Linked DNA regions of Thiocapsa bogorovii. The protein of the gene in region 1 interacts with the protein of each later gene in a pairwise test. Links are inferred from orthologs where the notes say so. Each region holds a gene or a part of one and is shown on either strand. Other genes may lie near its edges.

Region 1 (5,826 bases):
CGCGCAGGCGATCCTTGGGCTTTGGCGCGGCGGCCTTCGCACCGAGGGCCTTGGCCGCACTCTTCTTTTTTGCCCCTTTTTTCGCACCCGAGCGTTTGGTCGGACCCTTGAAGGAGGCCTTGAGCCCTTCGATGCTGCGACGCTCGAGGCCGAGATTCAGATACCGCTCGATGCTCTCCAGTCGATTCCATTCGGCGGCACCAACCAGCGAGATGGCCACGCCCTGCTCCCCGGCACGGCCGGTACGCCCGGTGCGGTGTAGATAATCGTCCCCGCTGCGCGGTAGGTCGAAGTTGATCACTCGCTCGACACCGGGGATGTCGAGCCCGCGTGCCGCGACATCGGTGGCGATCAGGACATTGACCCGCCCGCTGTGCAGCAGCCCGACGACACGATTGCGCTCGCGTTGCTCCAACTCCCCGTGCAGTACGGCCGCGCGTTGACCCTCGCCGATCAGATAGTTGCCGAGCGCCGTCGCACCGTCGCGGGTGTTGGTGAAGACCAGTGCCTTCTCGTAGGTCTCGTTGCGGAGCAGCCAGAGGATCTGCTGCTGCTTGTGCTCGGGACCGTCGCTCAAGATGACCTGATGCGTGATGTCTGGATGCTGCTCGCGTACCGGATTGACGGTCAGTACGCGCGGATCGCGCAGCAGGCGCTCGGTGATACGACTCAGGCCTCGGTGGTGCAGGGTCGCCGAGAACAACATCGACTGGCGCGTCGGGTTGGTCCGGCCGATGATCGTGAGGACATCGTCGACGAAGCCCATATCGAGCATGCGGTCGGCCTCGTCGAGGACCAGGATCTCCAGGTCGGTCAGGTCGGCCTCGCCCTTCTCGAGAAGCTCGAGCAAGCGACCGGGCGTCGCCACCAGAATCTCCGGGTTCTTGCGCAGGGTCGCGATCTGATGCGCCCTTGAGTCGCCGCCCGTAATCACGCCGTTGTTCAGGCGCGTGTAGCTGGCGAGGCGAGTGAAGTGCACATGGATCTGGCGGGCCAGCTCACGGGTCGGCACCAACACCAGGGCGCGCGTCCCGCTGTCGGAGCGAGGCGCGCCGACCAAGCGCTCCATGACCGGCAGCAGAAAGGCGGCGGTTTTCCCCGAGCCCGTCGCGGCCGAGACCAAGAGATCGAGACCCTCCATCGCAGCCGGGATCACCTGAGCTTGGACCTCCGTCGGGGTCTCGAAGCCCTCTTTTTCCAGTCCGCGCATGAGGGCGTCCGGAAGCAAAAACTCAGCAAAGTTCCTGTTCATGTGCGCCACGATACACCAAATACGGGCCTTCGCGGCAGGCGGACTGCGTCGCCGCGCAGCTCCACCGCCGCCGACGTCTGACTCCACCGAGCATGCACGGAGTTGTCGCCATATCGCACGCCCCCGCGCACCCCGGGCCGGCGTTGCGCCTCCTCGCCACAGCGGAAGTAATCAGGTTGTCCTGGAATCGACCGCCGTGGTCTCCGGTTGCCCCTGAGGCAGGGCGAATCGGCGACAAAGTCGCCGTTATGGATGGGGAAGGGGTGCCCCGCGTGGTAAACTTCACCGGCTAATCATCCGTACAAACGCGGCCCGTTACGGTGCTCCGCGCGGCACGCCTCAACGTCGGTTTACCACGCCCATGGCAGATTTCGCGAGAGAAGTTCTTCCCATCAATCTCGAGGACGAGATGCGTCAGTCCTACCTCGATTACGCCATGAGCGTGATCGTGGGGCGCGCGCTTCCCGATGTGCGCGACGGACTCAAGCCGGTTCACCGGCGTGTCCTCTTCTCGATGAGCGAGCAGGGCAACGTCTGGAACCGTGCCTACCGGAAGTCTGCTCGCGTGGTCGGCGACGTCATGGGTAAATACCACCCTCACGGTGACTCGGCCATTTACGACACCATGGTCCGCATGGCGCAGCGCTTCTCGATGCGCTACCTGCTGGTGGACGGGCAGGGCAACTTCGGCTCGGTCGACGGGGATCCCCCCGCGGCCATGCGCTATACCGAGGTGCGGATGACGCGCATCGCCGACGCACTGCTCGATGACCTCGACAAGGACACGGTCGACTTCATACCCAACTACGACAACACCGAGCATGAGCCGGTTGTCCTCCCGGCGCGCTTCCCGAATCTGCTGGTGAACGGCTCATCCGGCATCGCCGTGGGCATGGCCACCAACATCCCGCCGCACAACCTGCGCGAGGTCATCGATGCCTGTCTGGCGACCATCGACAACCCGTCGATCACCATCGAGGAGCTGATGGTGCTGGTGCCCGGCCCGGATTTCCCGACCGCGGCGCTGATCAACGGCGTGCGCGGTATCCGCGAGGCCTACCGGACCGGTCGCGGCCGAGCGGTCATCCGTGCCCGTACCATGATCGAGGTCCAGAAGCGCAGCGGGCGCGAGGCGATCGTCGTCACCGAGCTGCCCTACCAGGTCAACAAGGCGCGTCTGCTCGAGCGCATCGCCGAGCTGGTGAAGGAAAAGAAGATCGAGGGCATCGCCCAGGACGGTCTGCGCGACGAGTCCGACAAGGACGGCATGCGCGTCGTCATCGAGCTTAAACGCGATGCCTACGCCGAGGTGCTGCTGGCAAACCTCTACCAGCACACCCAGATGCAGCAGGTCTTCGGTATCAATATGGTCGCCCTGGTCGACGGCCAGCCGCGGACTCTGAATCTCAAGCAGATCCTCGAATACTTCATCCGTCACCGCCGCGACGTGGTGACGCGCCGCACCCTCTTCGAGCTGCGCAAGGCCCGCGACCGCGCCCACGTCTTGGAAGGCTATGCGATCGCGTTGGCGAACATCGACGAGATCATCGCCCTGATCAAGGCATCGGCCAACCCGGCCGAGGCGCGCGAGGGACTGATGGCGCGGACCTGGGCGCCCGGCTCGGTGACCGGCATGCTCGAGCGTGCCGGCGCGGAGCAGACCCGCCCCGAGGAGCTCGAATCGGCCTTCGGTCTGGTCGACGGGGGATATCGGCTGAGCGAGCGCCAGGCCAAGGCGATCCTGGATCTGCAGCTTCAACGCCTGACCGGGCTGGAGCAGGACAAGATCCTCGACGAATTCAAGGAGATACTCGACAAGATCGCCGCCCTACTGATGATCCTCTCCGAATCCGATCGCCTCATGGACGTGATCCGCGAGGAGCTCACGGCGATCCGCGATCAGTTCGGCGACGACCGGCGCACCGAGATCCAGGTCGACCACACCGACCTCACCCTGGAGGACATGATCGCGCCTGAAGAGGTCGTGGTGACGATGTCGCATCAGGGCTACGTCAAGGCCCAGCCGATCAGCGACTATCAGGCGCAGCGGCGCGGCGGCAAGGGCAAGAGCGCAACCTCCTTTAAGGAAGAAGACTTCATCGACCGCATCTTCGTGGCCAACTCGCGCGACACCGTGCTCTGCTTCTCCAGTCGCGGGCGCGTGTACTGGCTCAAGGTTTACGAGCTGCCGCAGGCCGGTCGCGGCGCGCGCGGTCGGCCGATGGTCAACCTGTTGCCGCTGGAGCAAGGCGAGCGCATCAACGCCGTGCTGCCTGTGCGCGACTACGAGTCCGGCTATTTCGTCTTCATGGCGACCAGCGCCGGCACGGTCAAAAAGACCCCGCTCGACGACTTCTCGCGGCCCCTCTCGCGCGGCATCATCGCGATCGATCTGCGTGAAGACGAGTATCTCATCGGCGTTGCCATCACCGACGGCAAGCAGGACCTCATGCTCTTCACTTCCGCCGGCAAGGCGGTGCGTTTCAGCGAGGGTGCGGTCCGCGCGATGGGTCGAACCGCCCACGGCGTTCGCGGCGTGTCACTTGCGCCGGGGCAAAAGGTGATCTCCCTGCTCGTGCCCGAGCCCGGCACCGTGCTCAGCGTGACCGAAAACGGCTACGGCAAGCGCACCCGTGTCGAGGACTTCCCGACCAAGGGTCGCGGCACCAAGGGTGTGATCGGCATCAGTACCTCCGAGCGCAACGGTGCCCAGGTCGGCGCCGTGCTGGTGCGTCCCGGCGACGAGATCATGTTGATCACCGAGGGCGGCACACTGATCCGCACCCCGATCGATCAGATTCCGGTCGTGGGTCGCAGTGCGCAGGGCGTGAAGCTGATCAATCTCGGCGAGGGCGAGCGGCTTGTCTATCTCGAGCGGATCGTCGCGCTGGAGGGCGAGAAGGAAGGCAATGGGGATCTTGCCGAGCATCAAGATCCGGACGAGGCGAACGACGAGCCGAACGATGATGATCAGTCTCCCGATGCCGATCCCGACAGCGATCCGCAGGCATAGAGCAACCGCTGTTGTCGGTTTTCGGTTGGCGCGCGCTGCGGACGCGCGCCTTCTAAACCGCGTTCGGAGCGAAATGCTGAATTTCGAGTGAGCTCACCGTTCGGCGCATCCACGGCCTTTCGCGGGGGCGTGGTTTAAAATGATATATGTTTTAATAGTTTAAACCGCGCCGGCTCCAACGCTCGTCAAGGCTGTCGGGGCCGATTCCATCCAAAAACATCGCATACCGCGCCGGGCGCGGTTTAACGGAGATCACAGAATGGCTCGGGTTTACAACTTCAGCGCAGGCCCTGCAATGCTTCCTGAGCCTGTCCTAAGCAGGGCGCGCGACGAGATGCTCGAGTGGCGCGGCAGCGGCATGTGCGTCGCTGAAATGAGCCATCGCGGCAAGGAGTTCATGTCGATCGCGGCCCAAGCCGAGGCCGATCTGCGCGAGCTCCTGGCGGTCCCGGCCAACTATAAGGTCCTGTTCCTTCAGGGCGGCGCATCCACACAGTTCGCAGCCATACCCATGAATCTCCTGCGCGGCGCGGCGAGTGCGGACTATCTGAACACCGGTTCCTGGTCCAAGAAGGCGATCGCCGAGGCGCGCCGCTATGGTCAAGTCCATGTTGCCGCCAGTACCGAGACCGAACGCTTCACCCGTGCGCCGTCTCAGGACGAGCTGACCCTGAGCGACGATGCCGCCTACGTCCACTACACCCCCAACGAGACCATCGAGGGCGTCGAGTTTCCCTATGTCCCGGATGTCGGCGACAAGCCTCTGGTTGCGGACATGTCTTCGACCATCCTGTCGCGCCCCATCGAGGTCTCGCGCTTCGGACTCATCTATGCCGGTGCCCAGAAGAACATCGGCCCGGCGGGGCTCACCATCGTGATCGTCCGCGAGGATCTGCTCGGCCAGACCCTGTCCGGGACACCGACCATGCTGGACTACAAGGTCCAGGCCGACAACGAGTCCATGTACAACACCCCGCCGACCTACGCCTGGTATCTCGCCGGACTGGTCTTCGAGTGGTTGAAGGGCCTTGGTGGCCTGGATACGATGGGCAAGATCAACGCACGCAAAGCCGAGCTCCTCTATAAGACGATCGATGACTCGGGCTTCTTCAAAAACCCGGTCGCGCCGGGGTCGCGCTCCTGGATGAACGTCCCCTTTACCCTCGCCGACCCGGAGCTGGACGACACCTTCATCAAAGAGGCGAAGGCCGCGAACCTGACGACGCTCAAGGGCCATCGTTCGGTCGGCGGCATGCGCGCAAGCATCTACAATGCAATGCCGCAGGAGGGCGTCGAGGCGCTGGTCGGCTTCATGCAGGAATTCGAGCGCAAGCACGGCTGAACCGCGTCATCGGCGTGACATGCGCGGTCCGGGTTTTGGTTTTGCGCTGCATGTCACCTCGGCCCTCGGCGCGGACGCGGTTCAGGATGATCTTTTTTTATTTCTGAATCGCGTCGACTGAAAGGCCGGTTGAAGCGCGCGACGCTCGACCCTCCAATCCAACATCCGCTTATCACTCAGGACGCGATTCAGTGTTCAAAATACAGACGCTTAATAATA
Region 2 (4,448 bases), 1.8 Mb from region 1 along the record:
CCCGTCTCGAGGCAAACGGCGAGCTGCTCGACGAGCCTGCCGAAATCCGTCTTGCGGCTCGGGTCGCGGAGCTGTCTTCTCTGGTCTTACCACTCGCGCAAGCCCGCGACTACATGGGAGTGTTGCAACTTTTGTCGGAGCTCGAGGGCGATCTCGAGGCCTTTTTCGATCAGGTGATGGTGATGGTGGACGATCCCGAGATCCGCGAGAACCGCATTCGACTGCTCCATTCACTGGCCGGGCTGTTCCTGCTGGTCGCAGACATCTCGCGTCTCCAGGAATGATCAACGCGTCGACCGGACGAGGGGGAGGCTGCTTCTTTGTCTTCGAGGGCAACAGTGATGGGTGAGCGGGTCGTGATCCTGGATCGGGACGGCGTGATCAACGCGGACTCGGAACATTTCGTCAAATCCATCGATGAATGGATGCCGTTGCCCGGCAGTATCGATGCCATCGCGCGACTCTCGCACGCGGGGTATCGTGTGGCCGTGGCGACCAACCAATCGGGTTTGGCGCGTGGCCTGCTGACACCGGCCGACCTCGACAGCATGCACCGCAAGCTTCGGGATCTGTTGGCCGAACAGGGAGGACGAGTCGAGATGATCGTCTATTGCCCGCATGGCCCTGATGACGGCTGCGACTGTCGCAAACCCAGACCGGGCATGCTCCAGGAAATCGGGAGGCGCCTTTCGGTGAAGCTCCCGGGCGTACCCTTTGTCGGTGATTCACTCGGCGATGTCCTGGCGGCAAGGGCTGCCGGGGCCGATCCCTGGATGGTTCGCACGGGAAAAGGAGAAGACACTGTGGCTGGCGGTTCCTCGCATCTTGCCGGGGTTCCGGTCTATGCCGATCTGGCCTCCGCCGTCGATGCCCTGCTCTATGGATAGCCCGACACTCAGGAATCGACTGATCTCCGGGCTGTTTTCGGTTCTGATCCTGGTCCGATCCATCCTCTACGAGGTCTTTTTGGTCGGATCGGTCATCGTCTACTCCACACTTCTGCTTGTCCTCGGTCCGATCGTATCGGAATCGGGTCTCGATCGGCTCGCACAGCAGTGGGCGAAGCTCAATCTGGGGGCACTGCGATGGATCTGTGGACTGCACTACCGGGTCAGCGGACTGGAGACGGTGCCGGTCGAGACTGCGGTTGTCTTAAGCAAGCATCAGTCGGCATGGGACATCATCGCCTTGAGGGCTTTGTTGCCGATCCGCCAAAGCTGGGTCTTGAAACAGGAGTTGATGCGCATCCCGGTCTTCGGGGCTGGTTTGAAGCGCCTTCGCTGTATTCCGATCGATCGGACCGCGGGTCGTCGAGCGATCGTCGAGCTCGTGCGCGAAGGTATGCACCTGTTGCAGAGCGGGCGTTGGGTGATCGTTTTCCCCGAGGGCACCCGTGTCGCACCGGGTTGCCGCCATCCCTACGCGATCGGTGGAGCTGTCCTCGCCGAGCGCAGCGGTAGGCCGGTCGTACCGATCGCACACAACGCGGGCTACTTTTGGGGACGGCGCAGCATCCGTAAGGAACCCGGAACGATCGACGTGATCATCGGGCCAACGATTCCCACCGCCGGTCGAACCGCAACCGAGATCAATGCTGCGGCGGAAGCCTGGATCGAATCCACGGTCGCCACATTGCCGGGGTCGAACCCGCTCTAAACATCGAGATTCTCGACATTCAGCGCGTTGCGCTCGATGAATTCCCGTCTCGGCTCGACATGATCCCCCATCAGTGTGGTGAAGATCTGGTCTGCGCCCACGGCGTCCTCGATGGTGACTCGTAACAGGCGCCGAGTCTCCGGATTCATGGTGGTATCCCAGAGCTGGTCGGGGTTCATCTCTCCAAGGCCCTTGTAGCGCTGGATGCTGTGCCCACGCTGTGCCTCCGCGAGCAGCCAACGGATCCCTTCGCCCAACTCCGTGATCTCCTTGCGGCGATCGCCGCGTGCGACGTAGGCCCCCGGCTCGATCAATCCAGCGACCTTCCGTCCGTAATCCAAGATCCTTGCATAATCCGCCGTGTGGAAGAAATCCAAAGGGATGATGCGGCTCTCGGGAATACCATGAATCAATCGAACCAGCTCCAGAGAGTCCGGTCGAAGCGATGTCGGACTACTGAGAGCGAGTCGGTAATGCAGGGAGATTGAATCGAGTTGATTCAAACGTCGCTCCATGTCGCTCAGCCAATCGGCAAAAGCTTGAGCATCGCCCACGAGTGCATCGTCAAGCGGCGGCGCTTTCGCCAACTCATCGAGAAATACTGCGTCGTAGCGTGTCGACAGGCGTTTGATAATCCCGACGAACACCTGATAGTCACGCGCGAGCGTTTCGAGCGCGGTGCTTGCCAAAGGTACGGTGTCCGCATTGACATGGAGGTTAGCCCCGTCGAGTGCGGCTTGGAGCATGGCGCCATTCAGTGCTGCGTCGTCGAGCAGGTATTCCTCCTGCTTTCCCTTTTTGATTTTGTAGAGTGGCGGCTGGGCGATGAAAATGTGGCCGCGTTCGACCAATTCGGGCATCTGTCGATAAAAGAAGGTTAAGAGGAGCGTCCGAATATGGGCGCCGTCAACGTCAGCGTCCGTCATGATGATGATTCGGTGATAGCGCAGATTGTCCGGGTTGTATTCTTCGCGTCCGATCCCGCATCCCAACGCGGTGATGAGTGTCCCGACCTCGGCAGAAGACAACATCTTGTCGAAGCGGGCCTTCTCGACGTTCAGGATCTTTCCCTTGAGAGGGAGAATGGCTTGGAAGGCCCGGTCACGCCCTTGTTTGGCGGAGCCGCCTGCCGAGTCACCCTCGACCAGATACAGCTCCGAATTGGCAGGATCCTTTTCTTGGCAGTCGGCAAGCTTGCCCGGCAGCCCTGCCACATCGAGCACCCCCTTGCGCCGTGTCATCTCGCGCGCTTTGCGGGCCGCCTCCCGAGCACGCGCGGCCTCGAGCATCTTGTTGGCGATGGCTTTCGCCTCCCCCGGCTGCTCCTCGAGAAAAATGTTCAGCTGCTCGACCACGAGCGATTCGACGATCGCCTTGACCTCCGAGGAGACCAGCTTATCTTTCGTCTGGGACGAAAATTTCGGATCAGGCACCTTCACGGAGAGGACCGCTGTCAAGCCTTCGCGCGCATCGTCGCCGACCGGCCGGACCTTCTGATTGCGGTCTAGGCCTTCGCGTTCGATGTAGCCGTTCAAGGTTCGTGTCAACCCGGCCCGAAGTCCCGCCAGATGGGTACCGCCATCTTTTTGCGGGATTGTGTTGGTGTAACAGAAGATCGTTTCTTGATAGCCGTTATTCCACTGGATTGCGAGCTCGACCGTGACCGTTTGCCGCTCGGCAGTGAAGTGAATCACGCTCGGATGAATCGGCTCTTTGTTCTGATTGAGGTGCTCGACAAAGGCACGGATCCCTCCTTGATACTCGAAGACGTCCTCTCGACCGGTAGCCTCCTCGAACAACTCGATACGGACTCCGGAGTTGAGGAAGGAGAGTTCCCGGAGTCGCTTTGCGAGGATATCGTAGTGAAATTCGATGTGCGTAAAGGTCTGCTCAGACGGATAGAACCGAATTTCCGTTCCTGTTGCGTCGGTGTCTCCGACATGCTTGAGCGGATATTGGGGTTCCCCGAGGTGGTACTCCTGCTGATACAGGCGCCCTCCTCTGGCAATCTTCAGGAGAAGGCGATCGGAGAGTGCGTTCACGACCGAGACCCCGACGCCGTGGAGTCCGCCCGAGACCTTGTAGGAATTGTCGTCGAATTTTCCGCCGGCGTGGAGAACCGTGAGAATCACCTCGGCCGCGGACCTTTGTTCTTCCGAGTGGATGTCGACCGGTATTCCGCGCCCGTTGTCGCTTACCGACACCGAGCCGTCTCCGTGCAGGATGACGCGAATGTTGTCGCAATGGCCGGCAAGGGCTTCGTCGATGGAGTTGTCCACGACTTCGAAGACCATGTGGTGCAGACCGGTACCGTCGTCCGTGTCGCCGATGTACATGCCCGGCCGTTTACGGACCGCGTCGAGCCCGCGAAGGACTTTGATGTTTGTTGAGTCGTAGGTCATGTGGCGTGATCGAGATGATGGATCGGTGGGAGGGCGCGCAAGCGCTTGCGGCGCGACCCTTGGCCGTTGGCCGATGACTGTATCACCGCTTCGTGGAAGCATGGTGGGCATCGCAGTCGGGTGAGTCGGCGCCGGGGCAAGACTGTCCCGAAGCACGATCCATTATACGGGAACGTAGGCCGAAGCGCTTCAGGCGCCGTACTGCGCGCAGATCAAGGACATCGGCCGGTGATGCCATCAAGGCAAGGACGTCGGGGGGGGTGGACGATCGGCGACGGCAGCGGATGTCACGATACCCTGTTCCACGTGGAACATCGTGTCTTGGTGGATCGATCCATCCTTGATCTCGGTCGGATGGTAGCCCAACCGAGCGACCATCCGCTGTCCCTC

The links. Proteins that work in one complex are often made in the same cells at the same time.
Region 2: the proteins of gyrA (region 1) and gyrB interact in binary tests that used the Escherichia coli proteins (3 or more experiments, as listed by UniProt). The link is inferred for Thiocapsa bogorovii from one-to-one orthologs.

Annotation. Positions count from the first base shown.
Region 1 is NZ_CP089309.1:4,624,322-4,630,147, forward strand. What follows is about bases 1,284-4,465. They hold gyrA (DNA gyrase subunit A), read left to right. Parts: upstream 1,284-1,613; coding sequence 1,614-4,265; downstream 4,266-4,465. Outside these bases: LT988_RS20595 (DEAD/DEAH box helicase), read right to left, coding at 1-1,252; serC (3-phosphoserine/phosphohydroxythreonine transaminase), read left to right, coding at 4,525-5,607; LT988_RS20610 (phosphoglycerate dehydrogenase), read left to right, coding at 5,799-5,826. UniProt on the Escherichia coli protein: A type II topoisomerase that negatively supercoils closed circular double-stranded (ds) DNA in an ATP-dependent manner to maintain chromosomes in an underwound state.
Region 2 is NZ_CP089309.1:2,819,215-2,823,662, reverse strand. The notes cover bases 1,356-4,430. They hold gyrB (DNA topoisomerase (ATP-hydrolyzing) subunit B), read right to left. Parts: upstream 4,059-4,430; coding sequence 1,653-4,058; downstream 1,356-1,652. Other genes in these bases: recF (DNA replication/repair protein RecF), read right to left, coding at 4,296-4,430; LT988_RS12775 (lysophospholipid acyltransferase family protein), read left to right, coding at 1,356-1,656. Also shown: glyS (glycine--tRNA ligase subunit beta), read left to right, coding at 1-284; gmhB (D-glycero-beta-D-manno-heptose 1,7-bisphosphate 7-phosphatase), read left to right, coding at 342-887; more of LT988_RS12775, read left to right, coding at 880-1,355; more of recF, read right to left, coding at 4,431-4,448. UniProt on the Escherichia coli protein: DNA gyrase negatively supercoils closed circular double-stranded DNA in an ATP-dependent manner to maintain chromosomes in an underwound state.